DNA from 4 places in the Ruegeria sp. K7 genome. Region 4 is predicted to be linked to each of the others. Evidence: riboswitches for the same ligand, from Rfam matches in the RefSeq annotation. Region 4 holds a riboswitch; each other region holds the start of a gene.
The links. A riboswitch is a leader RNA that binds a small molecule or an ion and turns the genes downstream of it on or off. The one in region 4 is predicted to bind cobalamin.

Region 1 (7,475 bases), on a different contig from region 4:
GGTCCGTGACTGGCTTGAAATGTCGGCGGGCATTTTCAATCAGGTGGATGAAGGAACTGTCCGCACTCTGACCGATGAAACACGGGCCGGGCATAACTTCGATGTGCTGTTCGGCCTGACCTATCGGATCGATCTTTCCCAGCCGGCGCGTTTTGATTCTCACGGAATGCTGGTCAATCCCGCTGCAAACCGTGTCCGCGAGATTTGCTGCGGTGGAATCCCTGTTGAACCCACCCAGAAATTCGTTGTGGCCCTGAACAGTTACCGGGCCAGCGGCGGCGGACACTTCCCAGTTGCGCATCAGGCCCGGCAGATCGATCTGCCGACCTTACCCATCAGGGACGTCCTGCGCGACTATCTTTCGGGGGGATTACCGGGCGACCCGATGCAATCTGCGCCCTTCCCCTTCAGCCTTGTCCGGCTTCCCGGCCACGCTTCGATTCTGAAAACCGGGCCGGGAGCAAGGGAGCATCTTTCTGAACTGGACGCATACGATCCGCATGTGCTGGGGCATGACCCGGAAGGCTTTCTACGGATCAGACTGTCACTCTGACGGGTTGTCTTCCTGGCGCAACTTCCCTATATCGACGATTGAGAGGTTGGCGCGGGCGAGCGCCTCGCCAACCTGGTCAGGTCCGGAAGGAAGCAGCCACAACGAGCCCCGCTTGGGTCGATGTCCAACCTCTCACTTCATCCCGCAATCGTCACATCTTTCCGGTCGGAACGGACTTGCTGCTCCGCAGACTCGATCAACCTCGGCCAGACCGCTTTGTTTTTGCGCGTAAAAACACCAATGTGGCCCATGGATTTCAGCCCGAAGTCCTTTGGTTCAAGCACATGACGGTTGGCGTCCGGGCCGTATAGTTCGGCCAGCCTCCAGACCGCATTTTCAGGCACCATCTGGTCGTCCGAAATCGCAAACAGGTCAACCGGACCACCGGCCCGCGGCCAGGTCGCTGCGGGCAGGCTTTGGCCAATTTCAGGCTGATAGCTGTTCGGCGAGGTGCACCATTTTCGCCATTGCCAGTAGACCTTTGACGGCAGGTCCGAACCAAACCCAATGGCCTTGCCGGGCAGATACCCCAGCACATGAACCGCAAAAGGCGCATGCCCGTACCAGAAGATTCCGGCCAGCCCCCGGTAGGGCCAGGGATGATCCGACAACGTAACCAGGCCGGAACACACACAAATCATCCGGTCGATCTGATCCACATCCGATTGCAATGGCCCAAGCATACCCCCCAGCGAATGACCAATGGTCCACTGCCGCGCACTTGGGAATCGCCGTCGCATCTCGGCCCGGGCCGCGGGAATATCGATCAGCGCCCAATCGGACATGGTGACACGCGAATCCTTCAGACGCCCCGATAACGATTTTCCGAAATCGCGGTAATCATAGGTCAGACAGGCAATGCCCTGCTCTTCCGCCAGCCACCGGGCAAAATGCTGATAATAGTCCTGGGGAACGCCGGTCGCGCTGTTCAGAACAACTACGATATCAGGCGCTGCAACAGGCAGGTACAGGCGACCCGACAGCATAGCCGTCCCGGAGGGAAATCGTATGTCTTCGGTCAAGACCTGTTCCTGTATGTCCAACATATCATGCTCCGCTCTCAACTGAACAGTTCAGTTCACCTATCTGTCAGGCCAGTCGCCCGCTCAAGTCAACCCGGTGCAAACATGACCAAACGTCCGCTTTCCCGACCACGCATCGGACCAAATGCCTCGGCCCGCGCAATGCGCTTGACTCGGGGGCCCGGCAACCGCTAGCGATGAGGAGATGGTTTCCGCGCCCTTTAAGGGGCCGGGATGAAAAGGGAACACGGTGCGGTTCTGTCTGGCATTGCCGGAAGGAACCAAGGCCGAGACTGCCCCCGCAACTGTAAGCGGTGAGCAATGCCGAAACACCACTGGCCGAAAGGCTGGGAAGGTCGGCAAAGCGATGACCCGCAAGTCAGGAGACCTGCCATCGATACTGAAACCGAAACTCGGGCGGGGTGTCCGGGCAGGTCCTGATGGCATAGCCCCGTCACACCTGATCCTTGCCCCGCGCCGCGCGCGGAGGGCGCATTATGATCTGGAAGACAAGGACACACGAATTTTCTGCCACTGTGTGCCAGCGCACCGGCAAACCCTGTCCGGCACTGGCGCAAATGGCGCGGGCTCTGACGCGCGCCGTGGCAAGCGCCGGCCCGGCCGCAACCCCGCAATTCGCCATTGAAGGCAGCAGCGAGCTTGCCCATTGCCCCGAAGGGTGCATGGCCCGGTTCCACGCGCGGCCAGACAAAATCCGGGTGTTTTGCGGAACGAATGAGGAAACTCCGGGCGACAGGTTGGAGGATTATGCAGACATGATGTTCTGCGCAGAGTTCCGTGCGCTGCCGTCCGCAATTCTGTCGGACCCGCCCTGCGCCATGCTTGAAGCTTCGGCCCTGGCAGGTCGCCAAGTGGCGGCCCAGGCCGGACATTTGTCGGCCTAAGCTACGGGTCCGCGCTGGCCGGAATCAATTGCGTGGCCCATGCCAGTTGTGCATCTGTTTCAACCGCACAGGGCCGCACCGCCCTCAACCGTTTCAGGGCTGCACCCGGTTGCTCGCCGCATTCGACCATCAGGCGCAACACCACCATTCCGGACCGGCCACAGCCGCCCCGGCAATGCACCAGAATGCGCCCGCCCCCTGACAGGGCATGGCGGACGGCCGCGCTTACATCGGGCCAGCGCGCGGTCACGGCGTCGGGGGGTGCACCGAAATCTTCGACCGGCAGATGGACCCAGCGGCAGGCGCGCGCCTGAATGTCGGTTCCGAAGTCACGCGCGCCGTCCTGCAGCATCTCGACTTCGGTCGTCATTGAAATGACAAGACCGGGCTTCCAGTCGGAAATCGCATTCAGGTCCTGGGCATATTTACCCCCACGCCCCGGCATTGATGTCAGGGCCAGAGTACCTCCTCCGACCTGCAGCGCATGAATAATCATCTGAGACATGCAACGCGCCCTCCTTAATCGTTACGCACAAGAATCCGGTCAAAAATGCTTTCGCCTTCATTTTTACGCGCATCCCGAAGCATTCCCAAATGAATTTCGCGAACCGGCTGTGGACGCAGGCGGCGGCGCACTCTACGCTGCACTTCTGATACGAATCCGACAGAGCAGAAATGACCGACACGCCAAGCCCCGCTTATCAGGTTCTTGCCCGCAAATACCGCCCGGAAACCTTTGCCGACCTGGTTGGTCAGGATGCCATGGTGCGCACCCTGAAAAACGCGTTCGAGGCAGACCGGATCGCGCAGGCCTTCATCATGACCGGCATCCGCGGCACCGGCAAAACGACAACGGCGCGGATCATCGCCAAGGGCATGAACTGCATCGGCCCCGATGGCGACGGCAAACCGACGACCGAACCCTGCGGCCAATGCGAACATTGCGTGGCGATCATGGAAGGCCGCCATGTCGACGTGATGGAGATGGACGCCGCCAGCCGCACCGGCGTGAACGATATTCGCGAAATCATAGACAGCGTCCGCTATCGTGCTGCCAGCGCGCGCTACAAGATCTATATCATCGACGAGGTTCACATGCTCTCGACCAGCGCGTTCAACGCGCTGCTCAAGACACTTGAGGAACCGCCCGAGCATGTGAAGTTCATCTTCGCGACTACCGAAATCCGCAAGGTTCCGGTGACGGTCCTGTCGCGCTGCCAACGCTTCGACCTGCGCCGGATCGAACCCGAGGACATGATCGGGCTTCTGAACAAGATCGCTGCCGCCGAGGGCGCCCAGATCGCAGAGGACGCACTGGCGCTGATCACCCGGGCGGCCGAGGGTTCGGCGCGTGATGCAACTTCGCTGCTGGATCAGGCGATCTCGCACGGGGCGGGTGAAACCAGTGCCGATCAGGTCCGGGCGATGTTGGGTCTGGCGGATCGGGGCCGCGTCCTGGACCTGATGGACATGATCCTACGGGGCGACGCGGCGGGGGCTCTGACAGAGCTAAGCGCTCAGTACGCCGAGGGCGCCGATCCGCTTGCCGTGCTGCGCGACCTGGCCGAAATCACCCATTGGGTGTCCGTGGTCAAAATCACGCCAGACGCCGCCGAGGACCCGACCGTTTCGCCCGACGAACGCGCACGCGGTCAGCAAATGGCCGAAGCCCTGCCGATGCGTGTCCTGACCCGCATGTGGCAAATGCTGCTGAAAGCGCTCGAAGAGGTCTCAGCTGCGCCAAACGCCATGATGGCAGCGGAAATGGCCGTCATTCGGTTGACCCATGTGGCCGACCTGCCAAGCCCGGAAGAACTGATCAAACGTTTGCAGGACGCACCTCCACCCACGCCGAACGGAGGCCCCGGTGGCGGCATGGCCGTACCCTCGCACGCCCCGGTACAACCTCAGGCATCGGCAAGGTCTTCCTACGTTTCCGCACCGAATGGCCCTGCCGGCGCGCCGACTGCGGCCCTGGCACAGGACGTCCAAACCGCTCTGGCGCGCTATCCGACCTTCGAACATGTGGTCGAACTGATCCGGACAAACCGAGACGTAAAGCTGCTGGTCGAGGTCGAAAACGGTGTGCGGCTGATGTCCTACTCACCGGGCCGGATCGAATTTACGCCGACCGATCATGCCCCGACAGACCTTGCCCAACGGCTGGGTTCGGCGCTGCAGCGATGGACAGGCAATCGGTGGGCCGTATCCATCGTGGCAGACGGCGAAGCCGCCACGATCGCCGAAATCCGCGACGCGGCCGACCTCGCTCTAAGGGCCCAGGCCGAGCAACACCCGCTGGTTCAGGCGGTACTCATGCAGTTTCCCAAGGCGCGCATCAAACGGATCGAAACCCCGGAACAGCGCGCCGCCAAGGTCGAAACCGAGGCTCTGCCCGAGGTCGAAGACGAATGGGACCCGTTCGAAGAGGACTGAACATCTGCCTGGAATACAGGAGGATGCCCATGCCCCTTGTGTCACGCATTCACCCTTCGTATTCAGGCGTCAAATCGATTTACAGGAGAAACCCGATGCTCAAAGGTTTAGGCGGTCTGGGCGATATGGCCAAGATGATGAAATCCGCGCAGGACCTGCAGACCAAAATGACCGAAATGCAGGAAGAACTGAACAACCTCATGGTTGTCGGCGAATCCGGCGCCGGTCTGGTCAAGGCCACTGCCACCGCCAAGGGCGAACTCAAAGGTCTGGACATCGACCCGTCGATCTTCAACGGAGACGACAAGGAAGTGGTCGAGGACCTGATCCTGGCCGCCATCAAGGACGCGCAGACCAAGGCCGCCGAGCGCTCTCAGGCGGAAATGGCCAAGCTGACTGAAAGCATGGGGCTGCCGGCAGACATCAAACTGCCGTTCTGATCTTCATCTTTTCCAAAATACTCCCGCCGGAGGCTCCCTCCGGTGCCAAACAGGACAGGCCGTGAGTTCGAACAGCGACATCGACAACCTGATCGACCTGATGGCCAAGCTGCCGGGCCTTGGCCCGCGCTCGGCCCGTCGCGCGGTTCTGCACCTGATCCGAAAACGCGCCCTGCTGCTGACACCGCTGTCGGACGCAATGCAGCAGGTCGCCGCCACCGCCCGCGAATGCCTGAATTGCGGCAATGTCTGTACCGCTGACATCTGTGACATCTGCGACAGCGAGGCCCGCGCCACCGGAGAGCTTTGTGTCGTCGAGGATGTCGCTGATCTTTGGGCGATGGAACGTGCCGGTGTCTTCAAAGGCCGCTATCACGTTCTGGGCGGTACACTTTCGGCCTTGGACGGTGTCGGCCCGGACGAGTTGCGCATTCCCCGCCTCAAAGACCGCGTGACGGCCGAGGGCATCACTGAGATCATCCTTGCCTTGAACGCCACAGTCGACGGACAGACCACCGCCCACTACATTGCCGACCAGTTGGAGGGACAGGTCCGCCTGACCTCACTTGCGCAGGGTGTGCCAATTGGGGGTGAGCTGGATTATTTGGACGACGGGACGATCACGGCGGCGCTGAGGGCGCGGAAAGAACTGTAAGGTCACAGAACCTGCCCCGAGAACATTTTTGAATCATCCTTTGATTTTCCAGAGTAGTGCGTAACTTATGAGCAGATATCCCGATCTATTCGTACTGCGACACGGCGAAACCGAGTGGAATACTCTTGGGAAATTTCAAGGCCGCAAGGACTCTCCGCTGACCGAAACGGGCAAGGCGCAGGCGCGCACTCAAAACCAAATTCTGAGCGGCATTCCGAACACACCGTCTCGGGTCGTCGTCAGCCCGCAGGAGCGCGCGCAGCACACGGCTCGGCTCGCGATTGCACCCCATCTGCAACAGGAAACTGACCACCGCCTGCAGGAAATCGCATTTGGCCAATGGGAAGGTGTAACCAAGAACGTCATCAGGTCGCAGATCGACTACGCTTACGAAAGCTATTTGTGGTTTTTTCGCAGCCCTGGCGGTGAGAGCTTTGAGGAGATATCGGCGAGAGTTAGATCCTTTCTGGATGAGCAAGAGGAGCCCTCAATCATTGTGACCCACGGTGTAACTTCTTTGGTGCTAAGGGGGATCTGGCTGGGCCTGGATCAGGAAGGCCTGCTTAAGCTGCCTCGCACACAAGGGTGTGTCTTCCATCTTTCCAACGGTACGGAAACGATACTTCTGTAGAGGCGGCCGCATTATTATCCGACACGTGCCTGCTGCACGCTTTCGGATCACAGCCTTTGGTTATGCGCAAAACTGCGCTAAGGATATCCAAACACTACCATTTTAGCTGGAGCATTCCTCGATGACCCGCCTTCTCGCCTTCACCTTTGCAGCCTTCACCGCAATCTCCGCTATGGCACAACAACTTGTCGACAAAGGCTTTGTCGAGGGCTGGAACATCATGATGGACCCCGCACTTGGCAACGGGTGCCTGATCCAGACGATCTATCAGGATCTGTCGGTCGTGCGGCTGGGCTATGACGCGTTGGGCGATCGCGGATACTTCACCGTTTATAACAAGGCATGGGGCGATATCGAACCGGGGAAAAACTATCCGATCCGGTTCGATCTGGACGGCAAGAGCTTTGACGCCACCGCCATCGGGTTCAGGCAGGATCGCGTGCCAGGGGGGACGGTGTTTTTCACCGACCGCAACTTTGTAAACGCGATTGCGCAGAACAGAACCATGACTGTCTACAACCCGGCAGGTGAGCGTGTGATGGCAATCGACCTCAAAGGCACGGCCAAGGCGCTGGAGTATGCGCGGGACTGCCAGAACAAGAAGCTCTAACGAATCGGATCGAACAAGGCGTCCTTGGCGGTGCAATCGCGGATCACATCCCGTCCGCAGGGCACCGGTTTCAGGTCGCGCGACAGACACAGGCGGACCTCTTCGATGTAACCCTGTTTGCAGGTCACGGTGATCATATCGCGTTTAAGACCGGGGTTTGCTTTCACAAACGCGTCCTCAACGACCGAGGCGGGCAGTTTCACCGACGCATCCAGTTTACGAA
Region 2 (7,475 bases), on a different contig from region 4:
CGACGAGGCCGAGTCCTGAATCACTCCGGCGAAACCGTCCGGCAGATCCAAAGCCTGCCGCAACCAATCCATCATCCGGGTTTCCATCTCGGTCGCGGCAGGCGAGGTTTGCCACAACATGCATTGCGGTGCGATGGCGCTGGCCAGAAACTCACCCAGAACCGACGGGGCCGAGGCGTTGGAGTTGAAGTAGGCAAAGAACCGGGGGTGCTGCCAATGGGTGATGCCGGGCATTACGATCTGCTCAAAATCCCGGAAGATGTCTTCCATGGGCTGGGCGGTTTCGGGCGGTTCAGACGGTAACGCATTCAAGACCTCACCCGGTTCGCACCGTGCCCGGACGGGCCTGTCGCCAACGGTTTCGTGATAGTTCTGCGTCCAGTCAGCGACTTTTCGGCCCCATTCCGCGAATTCGTTCCACTGCATGCTATTCCCCGTGTTTCCGTCTGATCCGGGATGTCCCGGGTGTTTGAATTTCCGGGGCAGTGAGAGTTATCCGGAGCGAAAGGTCAATGCGTCTAAGAAACCCGAAGTCTTGAATGTCAGGTCAAAACAGTGTGCATCCCGGTCGCCAACGTCTTGCCAGTGATGGGAAGACACCTAAGATGCCGGCGATGTTTCAAACTGGGGGCTGTCATGCAGGACAAGCTGTTTTCTCTTCCCGAACCTGTTGCGATACCGGTTGTCGGCGAGCAGGCCGAATATCCGGTGGGCCGGATTTTTTGCGTCGGGCGGAACTATGCGGCCCATGCGGCTGAAATGGGAAATACTGTGGACCGCGAGGCGCCGTTCTATTTCACCAAGTCCGCACCCAACGCCATCCTGACCGGGGCGACCGTGCCATATCCGCCGGGTACCGAAAACTATCATCACGAAATGGAACTGGTGATTGCAATCGGTCAGCCGGTGTTCCGCGTCAGTCGCGAGCAGGCTTTGGGCGCGGTGTTTGCCTATGGGTGCGCGCTAGACATGACCCGCCGCGACCTGCAAATCCGTGAACGGAACAAACAGCGCCCGTGGGATCTGGGCAAGGATCTGGAAAACGGTGCCGTTTTTGCGCCGCTGACCCGGTCGGAGAGCTGGTCGCCTGACAAAGACAAGCGCATTCATCTGAGCGTCAACGGTGAAGTCCGGCAGGATGCGACCCTGGACGAACTGATCTGGAAAATAGATGAGATCGTGAGCCATCTTTCAAATTACTATCACCTTCGTCCGGGCGATCTGATCATGACAGGTACCCCGGCCGGTGTCGGTGCGGTCCAGGCCGGTGATGTGATTGATGGCGGAATTGACGGTCTTGAATCGATCCACCTAACCCTGTCACAGGTTGAATAGAGCCTATTTAGGGTCTTTCAGCCAACCGTCGGCAAGCTCAACACGATCAAGGCCGGCAAACCTGCGCACCCGGTCCAGCTCGGCCTCCAGACGGCGGGTGCGCGCCTCTGACCAGCGCAACTTTCGCTCGGGCCAGACGGATTGTACCCGCAATTCGCCGCTATCCCTGTGGGCCTTCATGTCGATCCGGCCGATCAGCCGATCACCTTCGAGCAGGGGGAAGACATAATAGCCGTAGGTTCTTTTGGGCGCGGGCACAAACACTTCTATCCTGTAGTGAAACCCGAACAGGCGTTCGGCGCGGTTTCGATCCCGCAGCATCGGGTCAAACGGGCTGAGCACGCGAATTCTGCCCGGTGGCGCGGGCAGTTCAGGGGCCTCTTCAACCAATCCCGGGCGGGAAAACACTTTCCTTGTACGCCCATCCGCGCAATTGATTTCGACTTCCTCAATTGCGCCGTTTTTCTGGGCCGCGGCGCACCAGTCTTTCGCCTCGGCCGGGCTGACCGTATCCCAGAACGCAGCCAGTTCGCCCGATGTTGCAAACCCCAACCTGTCGAGGGCGGCGTTGCACAACCAGTCCACCGTTCCTTCGGCATCGCATGGTGCATGACCGGGGCACAGATGAGTTTCTATCACCCGTTCCGTCAGGTCGTAGCGTTTCTGAAAGCCATCCCGACCAATGACGGTCAGCGCACCCGAGCGCCACAAGAACTCCAGCGCGGTTTTGGACGGGTGCCAGTCCCACCAGCCGCCCGATCCTTTCTTTTCGTCCTTTCCCACATCGGACGAGGATACCGGACCGTGATCGCGGATGTGCAGCAGAACCGAGGCGAACTGTTGTTCAAATCCATCCCGCCGCCAATTCTTCCAGCGGGCCTTCAACAAATCCGCGTCGCGCTGAAACCGCAGGTGCCAATGCCGGTAAAACTCCATCGGAATGACGGCGGCGTCATGCGTCCAATGTTCGAACAGCGCCCTGTCCCGTTCATACAGGCGCTTCAGATGTGTGCTACGATAGGTGGGCCTGCGCGAAAACAGGATCATGTCATGGGCGCGGGCTACGGTGTTGATACTGTCCAGCTGAACAAAACCAAGCCGTCGGATCAGGTCCAGAAGATCCGCGCCTTTTGCGCTGCCCGACGGGGTCTCGGACAGCAAGTGACGATCCATGAACACCGCACGCGCTGTCCGGTTGTCCAGTTTCGGCAGTGCCAAGACTCTAACGCCGCTTCAGTGTGTCGCCGTAGCTGATTTTTGGCGTCAGGGTCACGCGGGTTTCAATCTCGGCTTCCGGGTCGGCCAGCTGTGCCGCGATGATCCCTGCGGCCTGACGGCCGATTTCCAACCGGCAGGCATCCATGGTTGCCAGTTTGCGAGGCAGACCTTGCAGCAGTTCGACATTGTTGAACCCTGCCAGCCCGATTTGACCAGGGATGTCTATCCCCTGATCCAGCAGGTACAACAGTCCGCCAGCGCCGATCATATCATTGGAATAATACAGAAAATCCAGTTCCGGCGACCGTTCCAGCATCGCCTGCGTCATCTCGCGCCCCTTGGCCAGTGCCGACCCGCCCGAGTAGAACTCGCGATCCTCGATCTCGATCCCGTGTTTGCCCAGAACTTCGGTAAAGCCTTCGAAACGTTTGCGCGCGCGGTGGTCCAAAGGCATCTTGGTCCCCATGAAACCGATATGCTGGTATCCGGCCTTCAGAATGGCCTGCGCCATTTCGCGACCGGCACGGCGGTGCGAAATGCCGACCATCGCATCCACGGGTTTGCCGTCGGTGTCCATGATTTCGACCACCGGAATGCCCGCGGAATCCAGCATTGCCCGGGCCGCTTCCGTGTGTTCCAGCCCTGCGATGATCACGCCCGAAGGCCGCCACGAGAGCATCTCGTAAAGGACCTTTTCCTCTTTTTCCGGCAAATAATCGGTTACGCCGACCACTGGCTGCAATTCGGTGTCTTCCAGAACCTGATTGATGCCGGTCAGGACCTCGGGGAAGACCATGTTGGACAGTGAGGGGATGATGACCGCGACCAGATTGACCCGGCTGGATGCTAGCGCGCCCGCAATCTTGTTGGGCACGTATCCCAGCTCTTTCGCGGCGGCCAGAACCCGTGTTCGGGTCGCATCCGAAACATCACCCCGATTGCGCAGGACCCTGCTGACCGTCATTTCGGATACCCCCGACGCTTCCGAGACATCGCGAAGGGTAAGCGGGCGTTTTGTTTCTGTGGTCACGAGGCACCTGCACTGTTGTTTTGCCCGATGGTAGCGTGAACACGGCAACAAATACAACAACTCTGCTTCGGCGTCGAACGCTGGGCCGGTCGGACCTTTTGTGCATCGGAGCGACCCTACATATTTGCGGTGAGTTCAATTTTACACGCGAGTCAACGCCCGCAGTTTCAGGCCTAAAAATCTCAAGTCCGCGAACTGAACCGACGACTATTGAACGCGGAAAGAGATCTAGGAAAATAAACACACTCGCGGTGGCGCATACCAAACCGCGTAGCAAGCGCGAACATGCAATTCCTGATTTCGCAAATGGCGCATGCAACGCCGCAATCAATTGTTGACCGTGTCTTACATATTCTGGCATGAACGCGCCATGTTCGGTTCCGGGGACATCCTCGGAAGCAATAGGGAATGCAGTGCGGCACATTTCGCCAACTCTGCAACTGCCCCCGCAACTGTAGGCGGCGAGCGCGGCTGATAATGCCACTGGGGTATCCCGGGAAGGTTAGTTTAGCGCTTTGACCCGCAAGTCAGGAGACCTGCCGAACATGCGCCCTTGGAAGGGGCGTTCATCATCGGCGACGGGGTGTGCGCCGGATCTGTTTGCCCGACAAGGCAGATGGCTTCGCGTTCCCCATCGTCAAAGTAAATTTGCGCCGGGGATGGCGCGACGTGAGAAGGACTCGATTTGTGAAAAAACTGCTGGTGGCTGCCACGGCTGCTTTGGCGATGCCTGCATTGGCGCAGGCCCATTTCCTGCTGGAATATACCGACGACACGATGATCGAACGCCCCGGTGACGTTCCGGTCAAACTGGTTTTCTGGCACCCGTTTGAAGCCGGTCACGTGATGACCCTGGAAAAACCGGAAGAATTCTTTGTAATCCACAACGGTGAAAAAACCGATCTGATGGATACGCTGGAAGAAACCACTTTTGAAGGACCGGACAACATTGCCAAAGCGTTCCTGGGCTCGGTTCCGGTTAAACGCTCGGGTGACTATGTGGTGGTTACAGTTCCTGCGCCTTACTACGAAGAATCAGAGGATATCTATATCCAGCAGATCACCAAGGCTTACCTCAACCGAAACGAACTGCCGACCGACTGGGATCAGCCGCAGGGGCTGGCCACCGAGATTCTGCCGCTGAACAAGCCTTACAACATCATCGCCGGGTCAACCTTTACCGGTCGCGTGTTGAGCGAGGGACAGCCCGTCGCCGGCGCAGAAATCGAAATCGAGTACATCGCCGCAGCACCGGACATGACCGGCACCGGCGCGAAGGACGCCACCGTGTCCCCATTGCCGGGCGGCGCGTTGGTCGCGATTTCGGATGACAACGGATATTTCACTTTTGGTGTGCCAAAAGCCGGGTACTGGGGCTTTGCCGCTTTGGGCGTGGGTCCGGAAACCGAGCATGAAGGCAAAGAGCTGAGCCAGGATGCGGTCATCTGGATCCGCGCCTGGGATCTGGAGTAAGCCTGAATGCACATCGTCGACGGAGCCCTTTCAAACCCTGTCGTGATCGGCGGTGCGGTCGTCGCGGCTGGCGGGATCGCATTGGGCCTGAAATCGCTGGATCTGGATCGCATTCCCACGGCGGGCGTGTTGTCGGCCAGCTTTTTTGTCGCCTCGCTGATCCATGTGCCGATTGGCCCGTCGTCTGTGCATTTGATTCTGAACGGCCTGGCCGGGCTTCTGCTCGGCTGGGCCGCCTTTCCGGCCCTTTTTGTCGGCTTGCTGCTGCAAGCCGTGTTCTTCGGTTTTGGCGGATTGACCGTGCTGGGGATCAACACGGTGAATATCGCCCTTCCGGCGGTGCTGACCTGGATGATCTTTGGTCGCCTGATCGCACATGGCTCGCCTGTTCAGGGGGCGATCTGGGGCGGCGTCGGTGGCGCGTTTTCGATCGCCGCCACGACTGCTTTTGTCGCGGTCTCGCTGGCGCTGTCCGGCGATGAGTTCCTGCCCGCTGCCAAGCTTGTCTTTTTCGCCCACATTCCCGTCATGGCTATCGAGGCCGTGCTGACAGGTTTTGCCGTTCTTCTGGCCCGCAAGGTCAAACCGGAACTTTTTGTAAAGGTTGCGTCCACATGAAACAGTTGATCCTTGTTTGTACGCTTGCTCTCGCCCCGCTCCCGGCTCTTGCGCACAAGGTTATAGCGGGCGTTTTTCCGGCAGGCGACGCAATCGAAGGCGAGCTGGGGTTTTCCAATGGCGATATGGCCGCAGACCAGGAAGTCATCGTCTATGGCCCCGACGGCTCTGAACTGGGACGCACAGTAACCGATACGGACGGTTTCTTTCTCTACAGCCCGACCAGAGCTGTGACTCATACATTCAGGGCAGATCTGGGTGCAGGGCACGTCGCCGAAGTTGCCATGCCGGCCGACGAAGTGGCCGAAATCATGGGGGTCGAAGCCGAGCTTTCTGAAACAGCCACGCCGGTTGCATCTGCGGATGGCGCGGCAGCGGTGACTGTGGCCTCGCTCTCGGATGAGGAACGCGCCGCCATCGCCAAAGCGGTGCGCGACGAAACCCGCCCACTGCGGCGCGAGATCGCTGCCTACCGCGAGCACAATGATCTGCAGAACATCTTGGGTGGTATTGGTTATATCATTGGTCTGTTCGGCATCGGCTTTTATCTGGCCGCGCGCAAAAAGATGGCCACCTGATGGCACATGCGCTGGAACCACAGGCCAAAACACTGGCCGAGGCAGGCAGAGCCGCCCATTTCGGGATGATCGGAGACTACGATCCCCGTATGCGCATCGTTTTGGCCTGCATCTTTGCCATCGTCACGGTTGCCCTCAATAGTGTTCCGGCGCTGATCGGCGCTTTGTCCGTCTCGCTTGGGTTACTGGTGATGTCACGCTTGCCAGTCGGCCGGACCCTCAAGCGTATGGCCATGATGGACAGTTTCATCATTTTCATGCTGGTGTTGCTGCCATTCTCAATGCCCGGTGACGCGATGTTCACGGTTTTTGGCTTTCCGGCCAGTTGGCAGGGCCTTTGGAAAGCTGTCGAGATTGCACTGACGGCCAACGCGGTCATCCTTGCGCTGATGGTTCTGGTCGGAACGATGGAGCCCGTGACGCTGGGACACGCTTTGCACAAGCTGCGCTGCCCCGAGGTGCTAGTGCACCTTTTGATGTTCACCATCCGCTACATCGAGGTGTTGCGGGAAGAATACCTGCGCCTGCGCGCTGCGATGAAGATCCGCGGATTTCGCCCCGGCACAAACTGGCACACCTACCGAAGCTTCGGGTATCTGGTCGGCATGATGCTGGTGCGCGCGATCGAACGGTCCGAGCGGATTCTGGCGGCGATGAAATGCCGGGGGTTTTCCGGGCGTCTTTTGTTGCTGCAGGACTTTAACATGACACGACGCGATCACATGTTCGCCGCGATGCTGTGCACCGTTTGCCTTGGCCTGCTGTTCCTGGATTATCTATGACGATCCTCAAGCTTGAAGACATTTGTTTTGCGTACCCTGGCCAGCCACCAGTGCTGGACGGCGCTTCGCTGCAGCTTGAACCGGGGCAGCGCCTCTCGATTGCGGGCCCGAATGGCGCGGGAAAATCTACCCTGTTTCGTATTGCCCTTGGCCTGCAAACACCAAGCGCCGGGCGCGTGACCGTCCTGGGAAAGGAAAGGCGCGTCGAGGCGGATTTTCACGAAGTCCGCCGCCAGGTCGGGCTGGTTTTTCAGGATCCTGATGATCAGCTGTTTTGTCCGACAGTGGCGGAAGACATCGCATTTGGTCCTCTCAACCTCGGGCGCAGCAAGTCCGAGGCGCTGGCCATCGTCGACAGGGTGCTTTCCGATCTGGATCTGTTAAGTCTGCGTGATCGCATTACGCACAAGCTCTCTGGTGGAGAGAAGCGGCTTGTGACCC
Region 3 (7,475 bases), on a different contig from region 4:
TGCGATCGACGGACGCGCGCCCAAGTTTGACGGCGGCATTGTCACCCGTCTTGACTGCGTGCCGTTCTCCATCGTCGTGAACAAGAACGCCGAGCGGTTCTATGACGAGGGCGAGGATGTCTGGCCCAAGCGTTACGCGATCTGGGGTCGTCTGGTGGCAGCTCAGCCGGAACAGGTGGGCTACGTGATCATCGACGCCAAATCGCTGAACCTGTTCATGCCGTCTGTTTTCCCGCCGCTTCAGGCTGATACTCTGGATGAACTGGCCGACACAATGGACTTGCCTGCCGGAAAGCTGAAGGCAACGGTCGCCGAATTCAATGCCGCCTGTGGCGACGTCAGCGGCTTCCATCCAACCGAGCTGGACGGAGTTTCCACATCCGGCCTGACACCACCAAAGACAAACTGGGCCCGCCCAATCTCGGAACCGCCGTTCTATGGCTACTCGCTGCGCACCGGTGTGACCTTCACCTATCTGGGGCTCAAGGTCGACGAGACGGCACAGTGTTCGACCCCTAACGGCAAGATCAGGAACCTTTGGGCGGCCGGGGAAACCATGGCCGGCTCGATCCTGGGGCAGGGGTATCTGGCCGGGTTCGGCATGACCATTGGAACGGTTTTCGGACGTATCGCAGGACGTGAGGCCGCCGCTTATGCAAACTGAACTGATACAGGAAGCCCGCCGTCAGGCCGAGATTTGCAATGCCTGCCGGTATTGCGAGGGTTACTGCTCGGTTTTCCCGTCATTGCACGCCGAGCACGCGTTCTCGGATGGCGACATCACACAACTTGCCAACCTCTGTCACAATTGCAGGGGTTGCTATTATGCCTGCCAGTACACCGCCCCGCACGAGTTTGATCTGAACCTGCCTGCTGCTTTGGCCGAAGTGCGCCGGGACAGTTGGGAAAGCTTCGCCTGGCCCCAGCCTTTGGCGCGTCGCTTCCACACCCAAGGAGGGGCAATTGCGCTTGCGCTGGTCCTCGGTTTTGCCGCGCTGTTTTGGGCGATCCGGGCAATCGGGTCTTCTGGCGGCGAAGGTTTCTATGCGGCTCTTTCCCACAATGCGATGGTGGCGATCTTTATGCCCGCCTTCCTGCTGCCGCTGTTCAGCATCGCCATCAGCTTGCGCCGCTATTGGCGTGCGGTTGACGGAAAACCGGTCCAATGGGCCGATCTGAAAGCGGCGTTCAAACGCGCCGGGACGATGCAGGATCTTGCCGCCGGCCACGGCGAAGGCTGCAATTTCGAAGATGAAGACCGGTTCAGCCACGCCCGCCGACACGTGCATCAGGCGATCATGTATGGGTTCCTGCTTTGCTTTGCCTCAACCTCGGTTGCGACAGCGATGCATTATGGCTTTGGCCTGCATGCACCCTACGGATTCTGGTCATTACCCAAGCTGCTTGGCGTCTCAGGCGGTATCCTGTTGACCATCGGCTGTGGCGGCATGGTCATGTTGAAGCAGAAATCGGATCGTGACCTTGGCGACACCTCCGCGTGGGGCGGAGAAATGGGCTTTATCCTGTTGCTGGGGTTTGTTGGCCTCAGCGGCCTTGTCCTCTACGTGCTCGGCTCGACCACAGTGATGCCCGCACTTCTGGTCATCCATCTGGGGTCGGTTCTGACCTTCTTCCTGTTGACGCCCTATACCAAGATGGCACATGGGTTCTATCGCCTCGCCGCACTTGTCAGAGATGCACAGAGGAAGCGCGGCACATAAATGGTTCGCACCAGCCGCTGCTTGCGTCCTGGGTGGAAGGTGGAAAGGGTCCGGTCAGCGGGCTCTGTTCCTGAACAGGAGCAGGAACACGAACGCCGATCCGATTGAGGTTGTCACGATCCCGACAGGCAATTCCTGTGGGGCCAGCAACAAACGGCTGATAATATCCGAGCCCGTCAGCAATGCCGCGCCGACGAGAGCTGCGGTCGGCAGCAGATGGCCATGCAGCGGCCCCGCGATTCCGCGGGCGATGTGAGGGACCATCAGACCGACGAAACCGATGACACCGGCGACCGAGACGAACACCGCCGTTGCCAGCGCCGCAACAAAGAACATGCTGAACCGCAGTCCGCGCACGGGTACGCCGAGGGTTGAGGCAGTAAGATCGCCGGTCAGCAGCGCGTCGAGCCAGCGGCTGCGGTAGAGAGAAAAGCTCAGGATCAGAAGCAGGCCTGCGCAGACCAGCGGAAATGTCTCCCAGCGGGCCAGGCCCAGACCGCCCAGCATCCAGAAAATCACGGAATGTGCGGCGCGGCTGTCGCCTGCAAAAATCAGGTAGTTGGTGATGGCCGAGAACAGGAACGAAACCGCAAGGCCTGCCAGGATCAGTTTTTCGGGCGCGCTTGTGCGTAAACCGTGAACCAGCGCCAGCACGATGCCCGAAGCCACAAGCCCGCCGCAGAACGCGGCCAACGGCAGGGTCCAGAAGCCCAGCACGTCGCCTGTCACGGTGATCACGAACACGGCGCCGGCCGCCGCACCCGAGGACAGGCCGAACAGGAACGGATCAGCAAGATCGTTGCGCGTTGTGGTTTGCAGGACCACGCCGACGATGCCCAACCCGGCGCCGATTACGGCCGCGAACAGGGCGCGCGGCAGGCGCAAATCAAACACGATCCGGTGCAACGGCGACATGTCCCCGTCACTCAGACCTGTTCCCAGCAAGACAGCGGTGAACGTGTCGGAAACCGGAATGGATGTGGTGCCGTAGATGGTTGAGATCAGCAAAAGGGCGGCCAGAACGACCGCCCCCAGCAGAAGTGTCAGGCCAAGTCGGCCCATATCAGTTGAGATCCGGACGCATGGCCTGCGCCATTTTCAGGATCGCCTCGATATTTGCCGGTCCCGGGGTCAGTTCCTCGTACCGCAGGCCAATCCAGGCTTCATTCTTGACGGCATCGGTCTGGGACATCACCGGATGCTCCTGCAGAAATTTGAAGGTATCCTCGGCGCCGTTGCCGGTCTGGTAATCCAGCAGCACCAGAAATTCGGGGTTGGCGGCCGCCACCGTTTCCCACGAGGTGCGGCCCCAGCTTGTATCCATGTCATGGGTCACGTTTTCACCGCCCGCTGCGGAAATCATCGCATCGGGAATGGCAAACTTGCCCGCGGTGAAGGGCGCATCAGCGGGACCATCTAGAAGGAAAACGCGCGGTTTGGGCAGATCGGCGGTCCGGGTTTCGATCTCGGTCAGTTCTTCTTTCCAACCATCAACCAGTTCCTTCGCCTTGTCTTCGACCTGCATGACCTGGCCCAGGCGCAGAACGTCATCAAACAGCAGGTTCATGCTGGCTTCGGGGCGGTCCTTGTCCAGATGCACGCAGCTTTCGGACAGGATCAAGGTCTTGATGCCAAAGGGTTCCAGCGTGTCAGGAGTCACGTCTCCGCCCGGCTTCATCCCGTAATACCAGCCCGCGAAGAACATGTCGGGTTCGACGGCCACAAGGTTCTCGACCGTTGGGTATTTGGGCGCAAGCTCGGGAATGTCGCCGCGCAGCGTATCGAATTCCGGGCTGGTCTTGTACCATCCGGTGATGCCGGTCAGCCCGACGATCTTGTCCTGCAGACCCAGCGCAAAGGCCATGTCGGTCATGTTCATATCGTGCACGACAATCCGCTCGGGTGCAGTTTCAAAAACCAGCGGCTTGCCGCAATTGTCGACGGCAATTTCTTGTGCCGACGCACCGCCTGCCAGGGCTGTGGCCAGGACCACCGACCAGATCTGTTTCATTCAAAGATGCTCCTAGGGTTAGTTTGAGACCGAGGTTTTTCGGATGTCCAGCGCCGGAATCACGCGGCCCTCATGGTGAAAGTACAGGTAGTCGACGCCAAAGGTTTCCCGAACCTGGTCCGAGGTCAGCACATCGGCCACGGGACCAAAGCCCGTGAGCCGCGCGGATTTCATCATGGCCACATGGGTGGCGAATTCGGGGATCATGACGAGGTCGTGGACGATCATGACCACCGTTATGCCCAACTCGGCAACCAGCGACAGCATCCGCCCCTTGGCGTCGGGGTCCAGATGGTTTGTCGGTTCGTCCAGAAACAAAAGCGAAGGGTTCTGTGCCAGAGCGCGCGCAATATGCGCACGTTGACGTTCACCCCCGGAAAGTACGCCCATTTGTTTGTCCGCCAGATCACTCAGACCTGTCAGGTTCAAAACCCTGTCCAGTTCGGCGGCGTGGCCCTCTTTCGACCGATCAGCCCGGATCGGGATTTGCCCCAAGGCCACATATTCCCGTAAAGACAGTCTGCTATCCGGCAGTTCGTGCTGGCTGACAACAGCGATCATTCGGGCGCGCTCGTTGGCGGGCATGTGCTTCAGGCTGCGCCCATTGATCAAAACGTCGCCCAGCACCAGTTCGGCCGTGCCGCACAACAGGTTCAGAAGCGTCGTCTTCCCGGCCCCGTTCGGCCCGGCAATTGCAAGGATGGCACCTTCTTCCAGTTCGAAAGACGCCGCTTGCAGCAGTACATCACCATTCAGTGCATAGTACTCGACGTCACGCACGGCAAGAAATGCAGAGGTCGTCATGAAGGCTCCTCCAAAATCATTCGGGGCAAACGGGAAAGGGTTTTGTCAAAAAGCGCGCTCGGCCTGTCGGACGCGCAGGTCCATCCATCGGCACTGTTCTGATATTGCAACGCGAATTCGGCCAAGGCCGCGATGTCATGCGGGGTCCGGATGTCACCGAACAGGTATTGGGCTTTGCCGGCGGCCTGAAACCCAACAGTTGTCGGCTGCGCACACCCGGCCATGCAATCGACCGTGCGAATGGCAAACCCGGAAGGTAGCGCATCTGACAAAGAAGAGCGTATTTTGTCCGCAGACAAATCACCGTTGCATGTCGAACAGATCAGAAGAATATGATCAGTGGCGTCTGACATGGTCCGCTCCACTTGTTGCCAAGCGCGGACAGAAGGTGCTGATCATGTAAACACGTGACTGACGTGCCATCTAAGCCTCCTTCCAGGGCGCCCCGCCCCGGGTTGGTTGAACACTGATGGCAGGTCTCCTGACTCGCGGGTCCTTGCTTGGCCTTCCTTCCCGGCCCATTCGGCCAGTGGGTGTTTGGCGTTGCTCACCGCTTACAGTTGCGGGGGCAGTTACGGACTTGGCCTTCAGGGCCGCACCGTATTCCCTTTTCATCCCTCGGGTCTTCCTTCGGGAACCATCTACTAGCTAAGTGCCTCAGACCCGGGCATGCGTCAATACAGAATTATTGGCAGGACAATCGGATCGGCTGGGCAGGGCGGTGCTCGAATTTCACCGCCCGAGGTCCTCGGATTCAGCGTAGGGGTTCAGTTTTCCAGCAGTTTTAAGACTTGCTCGCGCTCGGACAGGACCAGCAACAGGGCAAGATCGCCCGGTTCGATCTGATCCAGTATTGTCCTGCTCGCCTCGACCGGGGAAGGCGCGCTCAGGATCTGCTCATCCCGAAGACCGTTGTTCATTGCCGCCTGCTTAATCAGCTTTGGAATCTCACCAAGGTTGCGTCCCCGCAGATAGCCCTCAAGCTCGGCAGCGACGATCACATCCGGCTGGAACCGCAAGGCCGTTTGCGTAACATCGATGATGTCCTGATCGGACCGGTCCCCGGCATGGCTTAGCAGTATGAAGCGGCGCTTTGCCGGAACTCCGGACAATGCCTCGCACACTGCCGCAACAGAATGTGGGTTATGCGCAAAATCGACAAAGACGCGGGCGCCGTTATGGGAAAACTCGTTGCACCGCCCCGGATTGTCTTTGGCGTCTGGTTTGAACCCGGACAATCCGGCGCGAATGGCCTGCATCGGGATATCGAGTGCGCGGGCCAGACACAGCGCAGTCATTGCGTTGAGAATATTGTAACTGGCGGCCCCACCCATGGCGAGCGGTACATCGTGAACCGAAATCACCGGTTGTTCCGAGAAGCCATCGAAGAACACAATCATCTCGTTGCGCAGGAAGGCACAACAATGTCCTTGCTCGCGGGCTTGGTGGATCAGTGCGTTTTCCGGGTCCAGCGAGAACCACCAGATCCTGCAGGACGTGTTCAGTGCCTCATCCCGGACATACGCGTCATCCGCGTTCAGGGCCAGAACGCCATCTTTCTTAAGGGTGCGGTGCACGGCGAACTTGGCCTGCGCCAACTCCGGAACCGTGTTGACGCCGTACTGACCCAGATGATCATTGGCGACATTTGTGACAGCCGCAGCCGAGGCCGCATGGGTTGGAAGACCCCGGCGCAGGATTCCGCCACGGGCAACCTCCAAACAGGCGACTTCAAGCCGCCGGTCGCGCAGCAGCATGCGCGCTCCGCCGGGGCCGGAATAATCACCACGGTCGAGGATGTCGTCGCCGACGCGGACAAACTCGGTCGAGGTCAGCCCGGCAACCTTGCCCGCCGCCCGGGCGATCGCCTCAAGCAGCCGGGTCGTTGTGGTCTTGCCATTGGTTCCGGTGATGAAGGCGACGGGGATGTTGTGCAAGGCGTCCCACTCGACTTCATCAGGCGCAGGCAGAGCGTTCCAGGCCCAGGTCCGGCTTCCGACCCCGTGGCCGATCGAAATCTCGTCGTCGTCACACAGGATATCGACGCCCCGCGCCGAGGCCGCCTGGATCAGGGCGATCAGGGCCGGATTTGCCTCTTTGGCCATGACGTCGCGGACGTTGGCGATCATCTTGTCGAAATCGCCGGGTGTTTCCCCGACCAGCGCCGCGGCACAGAAATGCCATGCGGTCTGGACCGCAAAGATCGCTGAATATAGCTGATCCATCGGCGCTGAAATCGCAAGGTTCACGCCGCCGGTGAATACCCGATATGTCAGCTTTTCCTGGTGCCAGCCGAGAGCATCCAGCACACGACGTGCATGATGCTGCCACAGCTCAATGACACGCGAAGACTGCTCCTGGTCAAAAAAGACGTCCATGATTGCGCCCGGGTGATCCCAGAGCAACCCGGGCCCGGTCAGCCGGCGCGCATCGTCTACCCGAAACGCGTCACTGGTCGCGCTGGGGATGGTCAGCGCGGTCTCAAGCTCTTCAATTCTGTCCATTCCGGTGCCCTCGGCTCAATCCGCGTCTTCGCTGATTTCGCGGGCCAGACGCACGCCGCGCTCGTCCCGGATCAGGGCCTGATCGCTGTCGAATATGTCCTCGAAAGAGGTCTCAACAGGGGCAGGCTTTCCGATTGCTTCAGCTTCAGGTGCGTCGCCATCCGAATTGAAGTAGATGATCTGTTTCCAGCAGCGGGTGGTGTCGTCGCCGAATATCACCAGCAGATCGCCGGGAGCTGCCATTTCAAGACCCGCCGTCACCGCTTCGACCTCATCAGGGATGATTGTGATCGCCTCATCCGGCGTGCCGCCTGCAATCAACGCCTGCCGCAGCATCTGAGGAATTTCGTCATGCCCGCGTCCGCGGCGGCGGTCGTCAGCCTTGCAGATGAAGTGGTCAAAATGACCGGCCAGCGCCGCGCCCGCATCCTCGAC
Region 4 (7,475 bases):
CATCAGGCATTTCCAAAGATCGATATTTCCCGCCCGAGTACTTTCCCCAGTCTATCGCAAGCCCAAGTTTGACCATTTCTGCCGATAAATCACGACCGTCCTCCAAAAAGCATCTGGCGACAGTTCGCCCGTGGGTGTCCTGCTCGGTTACTTCCGCCCTGATTTTTTGTCCTTTGCAGAGGGACACCAGCGCCCACTTCGCTTTCTTTCCATATGGGTGGCTCATCTCTGGTGCATCTACACCAAACAAACGGATCTGGGTTTTTTTGATCACCAGAGTGTCACCATCAACTACATACGCGGAACCAGTCAATACCGATACCTCTGGACGCGGGACCGTATGGCTTGGGTCGAAACGCGGCAGCTGCGAAGAGCTTTGCTGCGGGCCGGTGGTTATCTTGGGCTTTTCGCCCACTCGAGGCTGCCAGGGTCGCGCAATCGTGTTGTCAGGTTTGTTGCTGCGAAGCGCCAAAAAAACCGCACCTGCCAGAACCAGGCCCAATACTATCAAGATTTCCACGAAACAGGTCTCCCATAGTTTGTCAGAAAAAATGGCTTCACTAGAACTGGATCAACTCAAGCACACGCCAGGGTTGAATTTCTAGAGCATGTCATATTCACCCAATAAGATGTGACCTCATTGCCTCTCCCAAAAGGTCACTGGGTGCGCTTTGTGACGGTTCATTTCCTTTTCTTCATAAGGCCAAATAACTTGCTGGATTTCAGTTAGCTCCTGACTTCCACGGCTTCTAGGGCGCTAAAACAAGATGGCAGGAAATCCAAAAAGAATGGCGACTTCGCATAAGCAGTCGCTTCGATGCGGTTCGATGTGCGTTCCGGCGTGAAGAATTCAGCGGATTTATTAGTAGCAAAGGGTCGCGTTATGAGTGTGGAGCCAAAGTTAAGATGACAGATAGATCGCGACCCAAAAAGACTGAGAGAAACGTGTTATTGGTGCTGGCATTGCCGCCCATGGCAAAGCCCTTCCTCTCAACGAGATCAGCCTTAATTGAAAACCAACGCCTTAACGGGCAGCAAAATTGTCTGTGCGCGCAAGACGATCGCGTTTGCGATTCCCATCCCGTCCACAATCCGTGCAAGAAAAGCCGAAAAACCCGTTATTTCACCGGCATCAATTTCCTTCGCCCGGCTTGTATAGGCAACGCCGACGCATGAACTTCCCGGGGGGATATCTTCCAGATGTTTCGGGAAGATTGGCGCAAGAAAGGCCGTCACAGTGCCGGGTCGCGCCCGATCCTGCTGATCCAGCAGCGCGTCACCCGGTCGGAATTGTCCCGCAGCAATCGCGTCTTGCACCTCGTCCACGACCATCGGGATTATGGTCAAGGGTTTGGATGCGCAGGTGATTTCCACCAGCATGCCGGGCTTGAGCACGCTGGCTGAAATCTGACCGAAAGCCGCTATGAAACGCCCTTGTCCTGAGACGTCTGGCACCAGAATACCAGCGGGACGCAGAATTGGGTTAACGATGTCACCCGGCTTCAGTAGGAATTGGGTCACAACCCCGTCCACCTCAGCGAATACGGTTGATTTCGAGATCTCGTTTTCGGCCTCCCGAAGCACGGCGCGCGCGCTTTCAAGCTGCGCAGGAAGAAGTGAGGTTTGGCGAAGCTTGGCACCATCGAGTGCCGCGAGTGCGGCTGCGCGACGGCTCTCCGCCCCGGACACTGCCGTCTGCAACCGCTCCAGCTCCTGCTCGCTCACAACAGTATCGTTTCGCTCGGCAAGCTCTAGGCGTCGATCCAGATCGCTTGTGGCCTGCGTAAGATCTGATTCTGCCGCCTCAACACCAGCAGCGGCTGCCGCGATTTCTGTTGCGGTCAGGCCCAATGCGGCCTCGATCTCTTCTATACGGCGTTGAGCGGTATCCGCTGCTGCTTCTTGTCGGGTCGTGTCCAACCGGAAAATGGCGTCACCGGCATCAACCGCGTCATTGTTGGCGACATAGACCTCTGAGACGCGGCCACCGCGATCTGACAGTATGGTAACCGTGCGAAATGCGGCGGACACGTTCCGCGTTGAGGGGTGAAAATAGAAGATCACTGTGATCAGCGTAACGGCCAGTATTGCGCAGGCGGTCAAACCCCACCGCAATTCATACCAGACGTTGAACAGGGTTATTTCATGGCCCCATCTCTTGCCCTGCTTGTAGCGACGGTACAGGTAATCCGGGACAATCGTGATCAATGCAGAGAATACCAACTCAAGCATCGCGGTTCTCCGAAAGGTCCACTTCGGTCCTGAGCGGGAATATCTCGTGCAGAGGCACAGCGGCAATCAGAATGGCGGCGATCCAGAAGGCATTGTTCAGTGTGAACAGCGAGATCAACCCAAGCACACCAACCAGTTGCATTTGAACCTTGTGCGCGCCTGCCGCCATGCGGTCGGGGATAGCCTGCACGGTAAAATACAATGCGCCGAAGCCCAGCAGGACAACTACAAGAAGAAACCCAACAACGATCAAAAAGCCGTCTGTTTCCCCCGGAGGTGTCACCCAAAACGGGAGCCGCGCCATCGCCTCATCAGAGATAGAGCTGTTCACGTGAACCTCCTGTTTCCAAATGATCCCCGGCAAGGATAAGCGATTGAAATCAAAAAAACCAATCCTGCACGAGGCAACTCTGATCAGCCCCCGGCCCGATAGCGTGAACATAATGACGGGCCAGTGCCCGATATGACGTTGGACGGAATCCAGTTCGAGGTTCTCAAGCCTCCTGAGAAAGTGGTGCGCACGTCACTTCAAGCCATTTCAAGAAAGCACCTACCTGATCGGAAATGCGCCCCTTTCGGTAGACCGCAAAGTAGCAGGCCACCCATTTCGGCGGCACGTCGATAGCTTCCAGTCTGCCTTTATCCAGGTACTTTTTGACGGTCACTAGAGGGCTTAGATGCAATCCGTAGCCTTGCAAGGCGGCGTCCAGCTCGAACTTCGATCCCCCCGGATCAACAGGCTGAAGGTCGTCGACGCGCAGGCCGAAGTCCCGGACGACACCTTCAAAGACTTGGGAACCGATGCTCTTGTCCTGTATCCACGGCACATCGGTCAGGTTTTTCGCACCCAACCTGACAAGCTCTGGTGTGCCGCATAGTACGAACGGCGACTTTAGAAGCAGTTTCTGGGCCGCGCCGCTCCAAACATGGTTTGGCGGGCCTCCGCGTATCGCAATGTCAAAGGCTTCGAGATCGACGTCCCACGAATTTCCTTCCGCAGCGAAGGACACCTGGATGCCGGGGTGTTCCGCCCAGAAGCCGCCAAGACGTGGCATGATGACCGCGTCGACAAATCGGACAGTCGTAGACACACTCACACCGCGAGCGGCCTCCTGAGCCGTCACATCATCAATGCCCTTTGCGATCTGCTCGAATGCGTCGTTGAGCGTGCTGGCCAGCGTCCGACCGGCCTCGGTCAAAGCAAGTCCACGGCCCTCTCGGCGCACAAGTGGAATCCCCAGATCAGCCTCAAGCTTTCGCACCTGTTGGGCAATTGCCGCAGTGGTTACGTTCAGTGAACGTGCCGCGGCAGAATAGCCGCCTAAACGGCCGGTCGCCTCAAACGCCCTGAGGGTCGTAAGCGGCGGCAACTTATGCCAGTCAATAAGGTTCATTCAGTAGAAATACTTAATGATTGCTATTTTTTCCTGCCTCGCAAGGTACACCAAACGTAACTATTGTCGAGAAATACACCCGATACGAGTTGAACAATCAGTGGTGTAGCTATCTGAAATTGCGATTGCCCTAAAAGCCTGTCGAATTGCGTTGCAATGCGATCGTCCTGCAATGCGTTTTGCGTTGACAGGCGGGTTTGAACAACCGGCAAGGTCCAATCGCCGCAAATGCTTGGAGGCCGATATGACTATCAGGATAACCATGCTTTTTACTGGAATAGGGTTGGCCATCGCGGCACCGGCGCTGCCCGACACCAAAGCCGAGACTCCGCAAGCCGCACACGTAGCGTATCTTGCAGCGATCAACTCGAACAAACTGGATCAATTCCTTGAGACGGTCACTGTTGACGTGGTGTTCATCGCTCCTGGCGCGCCTGTCATGGAAGGCAAAGCCAAGGTCGGGCCCTGGGTGCGCGGGTATTTCGACGCCGTTCACACCAGTTGGAAAAAGCAATCGCTGGGATTTGTTGTGGCGGCGGACTGGGCGTTTGAGCGTTATGAGTTTACCGCCACCGATGTTCCGCGTGACCCGGGCCCTGCCACTGTTTCCACCGGCCATGGCATCAATATCTACCATCTCGAAGATGACGGAACATGGCGCGTGGCGCGGGATATCTGGTCCAACGCGAATACCTTCAGCGCCGGCAGATCAATAGCGCCCGCGTGTTCGGGGCGTGCCGAACCTTGCTGATCAAAAGCTTTGATTGGTTGGCACGCCGCCCAGATGGCCTGGACACATACTGGATCGGCCGCTTTTAACCGGGTTCCGTCCACGGCCAACTGCATTGGCCTCCGGACGGAACCAGGCAAGTACTTTTCTCGGCAACCGAAAGGCCCAACCCGCAGACCGGGCATTAGCGAATTACTGGGCCACAACTTCCTTGCAACTGCCTTTGCCCCATCCGGATTTGCTGCCCGAAGCCGAATAGTCAAACGTGCCAGTCTTGAGATTCACGTTGTAATTTAACGTGAAGCCGTCACCGATATACAGGTAAGTCAGGGTGTCGAGGCCGGGATACACCTCAGCCTTATTGTCGATATCACCAATGGTAATATGCCCTTTGTTCTGGCCCTCGTATTTGACCAGCGTGGCCGCCATTTCCGGGTATTTTGCATCCGCCGCTTCACACTCGAACACCCGGTCTTCCGCAACTGCAGCGACGGGTAAGTACACAAGAAAAGCTGCTAACTTTTTCATTTTTTGTTTCCTGGCATATTCTGTTCGCCGACGCCCGCTAAGGGCAGTTTGAGGCATAATTTTGCAAAAAATCTGGCTACTCTGTGCACGGCAAGACGGCCATCAGATTTGATCTCGAAGCGGTCGTTTTTGCCGGGTCTTGCGCGAATACTGAAATGGAGTATCCCGAGCCGGTCGGAACAGCGGTTACTTAATCAACGAAACCCCAATCCCTCAGTTTAGCGATGCCCGAAATGACAGGCGGTTGGTCGCCGCAACGTCCACACGCGGCCTGCCCCAGTGGTTCTGAAGCCGAATCCGCCCCGCCCGTCCGGTTCCCGCCGACCCCTTCCAAAATCAGCGAACATCACACGGAACACCTCAATCACGCAGGTTTTCGGGCGCCGTGAACGCCCGGCGATGCCGCTGAGTGACCACCTCAGGTCGCTTTTTCCTTCCGGCGGCGAAACCGCGCATCCTGAAGCTTGACAAGTCCCCCGCCTGTGCCGCATGTCCGACCCGTTGGTGTCCATCCCTGGATGGATGAAAAGGGAATGCGTCAGCGGTTTTTCCGTCAAACGCAGCCGCCCCCGCGACCGTGACCGGAGAGGGTGCCCATAGCCACTGGCCGAAAGGCCGGGAAGGCGGGACATCTGCCAGAGCAAGTCTCTGACATCCGCAAGCCGGGAGACCTGCCAGCACCCGAAGAAGAAACCGGGCGGGGTGTTCCGGTGTCGGGTCCATGTGCAGACGCGTGGCCCGCATGAAACCCCGTCCCCCGCGAAGAGGATTTGGGGGGATGAGAGACATGACCGAGACCGCACCAGTCGAGTTGCTGGTCTGTACCACGTGCCGCCGTGGACTGCCCGTCGAGGATGATGAAAAACGCCCCGGCACATTGCTGCACAAAGCGCTGCAACAGGCCGACCTGCCCGAAGGCATCACGCTGAAACCCGTCGAATGCCTGTCGAACTGCGATCAGGGCTGCTCGATCGTGCTGCGCGGTGGACCGGGTCGCTGGACCTTTGTCTATGAGAACCTGAACGAAGCCGAACACGTTGACGCCATTGTCGACGGTGCGACCAAATATCTGGCGACCGAGGACGGCTTGGTCAAATGGCGTGAGCGCCCCGAACATTTCCGCAAAAACTGCGCCTCCCGCATTCCCCCGATTGGAGCCCTGAAATGAGCACTCTTGAGAAATTACCCGTCACTGTGATCACCGGCTTTCTGGGCTCGGGGAAGACAACGCTGGTCAAGCACCTGATGCAGAACCCGCAGGGCAAACGTCTGGCGGTCGTGGTCAATGAATTCGGCGACGTGGGCGTCGATGGCGATATTCTGAAATCCTGCGCCATTCCCGATTGTCCGGCAGAGAACATCATGGAACTGGCAAACGGCTGCATCTGCTGCACCGTGGCCGATGATTTCATTCCGACCATCGAAGCGCTGATGGCGCTGGACCCGCGCCCCGATCACATTCTGATCGAAACCTCCGGCCTCGCCCTGCCCAAGCCGCTGCTGAAAGCCTTTGACTGGCCCGATATCCGCTCGAAAATCACTGTGGATGGCGTGATCGCTCTGGCCGATGCCGAGGCGGTCGCGGCAGGTCGCTTCGCTCCGAATGTCGAGGCGGTGGATGCCCAGCGCCTGGCCGATGACTCGATCGACCACGAAACGCCTCTTTCCGAGGTGTTCGAGGATCAGATATCCTGCGCCGATATCATCCTGCTGACCAAGCCCGATCTGGCCGGGCCAGAGGGTGTTGCCAAAGCCAAAGAGATCATCGCAGCCGAGGCCCCGCGCCCGCTGCCCGTCGTAGAGGTTGCCGAAGGCGTCGTAGACGTCCGCGTCGTGCTCGGTCTGGAAGCCGCAGCCGAGGATGACATGGACGCGCGTCCGTCGCATCACGACGGTCACCACGACCACGAACATGACGATTTCGAAAGCATCATCGTCGAACTGCCGGAGCAAAGTGACCCACTCGATCTGGTTGCCAAGATCGAACGTCTGGCCAGGGAACTGAACATCCTGCGCGTCAAGGGGTATGCGGCAGTTGCCGGCAAACCGATGCGTCTGCTGGTTCAGGCTGTCGGTGCCCGGGTGCGTCATCAGTACGACCGCCCCTGGGAACCCGGCGAGGAGCGCCGCTCGTGTCTTGTGGTCATTGCCGAGCACGACGACATCAAAGAGGCCGAAATCCGGGATATCCTCGTGGGTGTGACCGAGGCCGCCGAGTAAGCCATGCACGTCGTCTTCCGCGAAAGCCACGGGCTTGAAGAAACCGAGACCCCGACCGATCTGGGCCAGAGCCCGGCGGATCTGGTGATGTTGTCCTTTTCGGACAGCGATCTCGGTGCTTTCGCGGCAGGCTGGCATCGCGGCGGTGGGCCGGAAGGGCGAATGCCGACGATGCGGTTGGCCAATCTGACGGCCCTGAAGCACCCTCTGTCCGTTGACACATATGTGGAACAGACGCTTGACGGTGCAAAAGGTATCCTGATCCGCCTGATTGGTGGGGTGCCTTACTGGTCATACGGGCTGCAACAGGTTCTTGCGTTGGCGCAGGCCAAAGGCATCGCGCTGGCGGTTCTGCCCGCCGACGGGCGTGA

Region 1: it holds a riboswitch for cobalamin, as region 4 does, so the genes downstream of both, ACR0FE_RS09540 (hypothetical protein) here and ACR0FE_RS19115 (DUF1636 domain-containing protein) in region 4, are expected to answer to the same signal.
Region 2: it holds a riboswitch for cobalamin, as region 4 does, so the genes downstream of both, ACR0FE_RS08375 (DUF4198 domain-containing protein) here and ACR0FE_RS19115 (DUF1636 domain-containing protein) in region 4, are expected to answer to the same signal.
Region 3: it holds a riboswitch for cobalamin, as region 4 does, so the genes downstream of both, ACR0FE_RS13930 (DUF1636 domain-containing protein) here and ACR0FE_RS19115 (DUF1636 domain-containing protein) in region 4, are expected to answer to the same signal.

What each region holds. Positions count from the first base shown of each region.
Region 1 covers NZ_JBQFMJ010000004.1:143,793-151,267, forward strand. The annotation lists gene ACR0FE_RS09525 (bifunctional 2',3'-cyclic-nucleotide 2'-phosphodiesterase/3'-nucleotidase) at 1-553, shown strand, start outside; RNA gene ffs (signal recognition particle sRNA small type) at 593-691, shown strand; gene ACR0FE_RS09535 (alpha/beta hydrolase family protein) at 691-1,599, opposite strand; cobalamin riboswitch at 1,765-1,985, shown strand; gene ACR0FE_RS09540 (hypothetical protein) at 2,073-2,480, shown strand; gene ACR0FE_RS09545 (protein-tyrosine phosphatase family protein) at 2,482-2,985, opposite strand; gene ACR0FE_RS09550 (DNA polymerase III subunit gamma/tau) at 3,156-4,916, shown strand; gene ACR0FE_RS09555 (YbaB/EbfC family nucleoid-associated protein) at 5,012-5,356, shown strand; gene recR (recombination mediator RecR) at 5,418-6,011, shown strand; gene ACR0FE_RS09565 (histidine phosphatase family protein) at 6,079-6,642, shown strand; gene ACR0FE_RS09570 (hypothetical protein) at 6,764-7,252, shown strand; gene ACR0FE_RS09575 (ribonuclease T2 family protein) at 7,249-7,475, opposite strand, start outside.
Region 2 covers NZ_JBQFMJ010000003.1:283,199-290,673, forward strand. The annotation lists gene ACR0FE_RS08355 (pyridoxal phosphate-dependent decarboxylase family protein) at 1-426, opposite strand, end outside; gene ACR0FE_RS08360 (fumarylacetoacetate hydrolase family protein) at 637-1,335, shown strand; gene ACR0FE_RS08365 (winged helix-turn-helix domain-containing protein) at 1,339-2,553, opposite strand; gene ACR0FE_RS08370 (LacI family DNA-binding transcriptional regulator) at 2,558-3,583, opposite strand; cobalamin riboswitch at 3,942-4,141, shown strand; gene ACR0FE_RS08375 (DUF4198 domain-containing protein) at 4,271-5,056, shown strand; gene cbiM (cobalt transporter CbiM) at 5,063-5,674, shown strand; gene ACR0FE_RS08385 (cobalt ABC transporter permease) at 5,671-6,252, shown strand; gene cbiQ (cobalt ECF transporter T component CbiQ) at 6,252-7,034, shown strand; gene ACR0FE_RS08395 (ABC transporter ATP-binding protein) at 7,031-7,475, shown strand, end outside.
Region 3 covers NZ_JBQFMJ010000008.1:61,582-69,056, forward strand. The annotation lists gene tcuA (FAD-dependent tricarballylate dehydrogenase TcuA) at 1-664, shown strand, start outside; gene tcuB (tricarballylate utilization 4Fe-4S protein TcuB) at 654-1,721, shown strand; gene ACR0FE_RS13915 (FecCD family ABC transporter permease) at 1,776-2,783, opposite strand; gene ACR0FE_RS13920 (ABC transporter substrate-binding protein) at 2,785-3,732, opposite strand; gene ACR0FE_RS13925 (ABC transporter ATP-binding protein) at 3,751-4,536, opposite strand; gene ACR0FE_RS13930 (DUF1636 domain-containing protein) at 4,533-4,889, opposite strand; cobalamin riboswitch at 4,991-5,193, opposite strand; gene ACR0FE_RS13935 (Mur ligase family protein) at 5,304-7,040, opposite strand; gene cphA (cyanophycin synthetase) at 7,056-7,475, opposite strand, start outside.
Region 4 covers NZ_JBQFMJ010000014.1:64,946-72,420, forward strand. The annotation lists gene ACR0FE_RS19085 (thermonuclease family protein) at 1-520, opposite strand, end outside; gene ACR0FE_RS19090 (HlyD family secretion protein) at 1,006-2,232, opposite strand; gene ACR0FE_RS19095 (hypothetical protein) at 2,225-2,563, opposite strand; gene ACR0FE_RS19100 (LysR family transcriptional regulator) at 2,727-3,626, opposite strand; gene ACR0FE_RS19105 (YybH family protein) at 3,871-4,377, shown strand; gene ACR0FE_RS19110 (hypothetical protein) at 4,549-4,884, opposite strand; cobalamin riboswitch at 5,370-5,577, shown strand; gene ACR0FE_RS19115 (DUF1636 domain-containing protein) at 5,672-6,052, shown strand; gene cobW (cobalamin biosynthesis protein CobW) at 6,049-7,104, shown strand; gene cobN (cobaltochelatase subunit CobN) at 7,108-7,475, shown strand, end outside.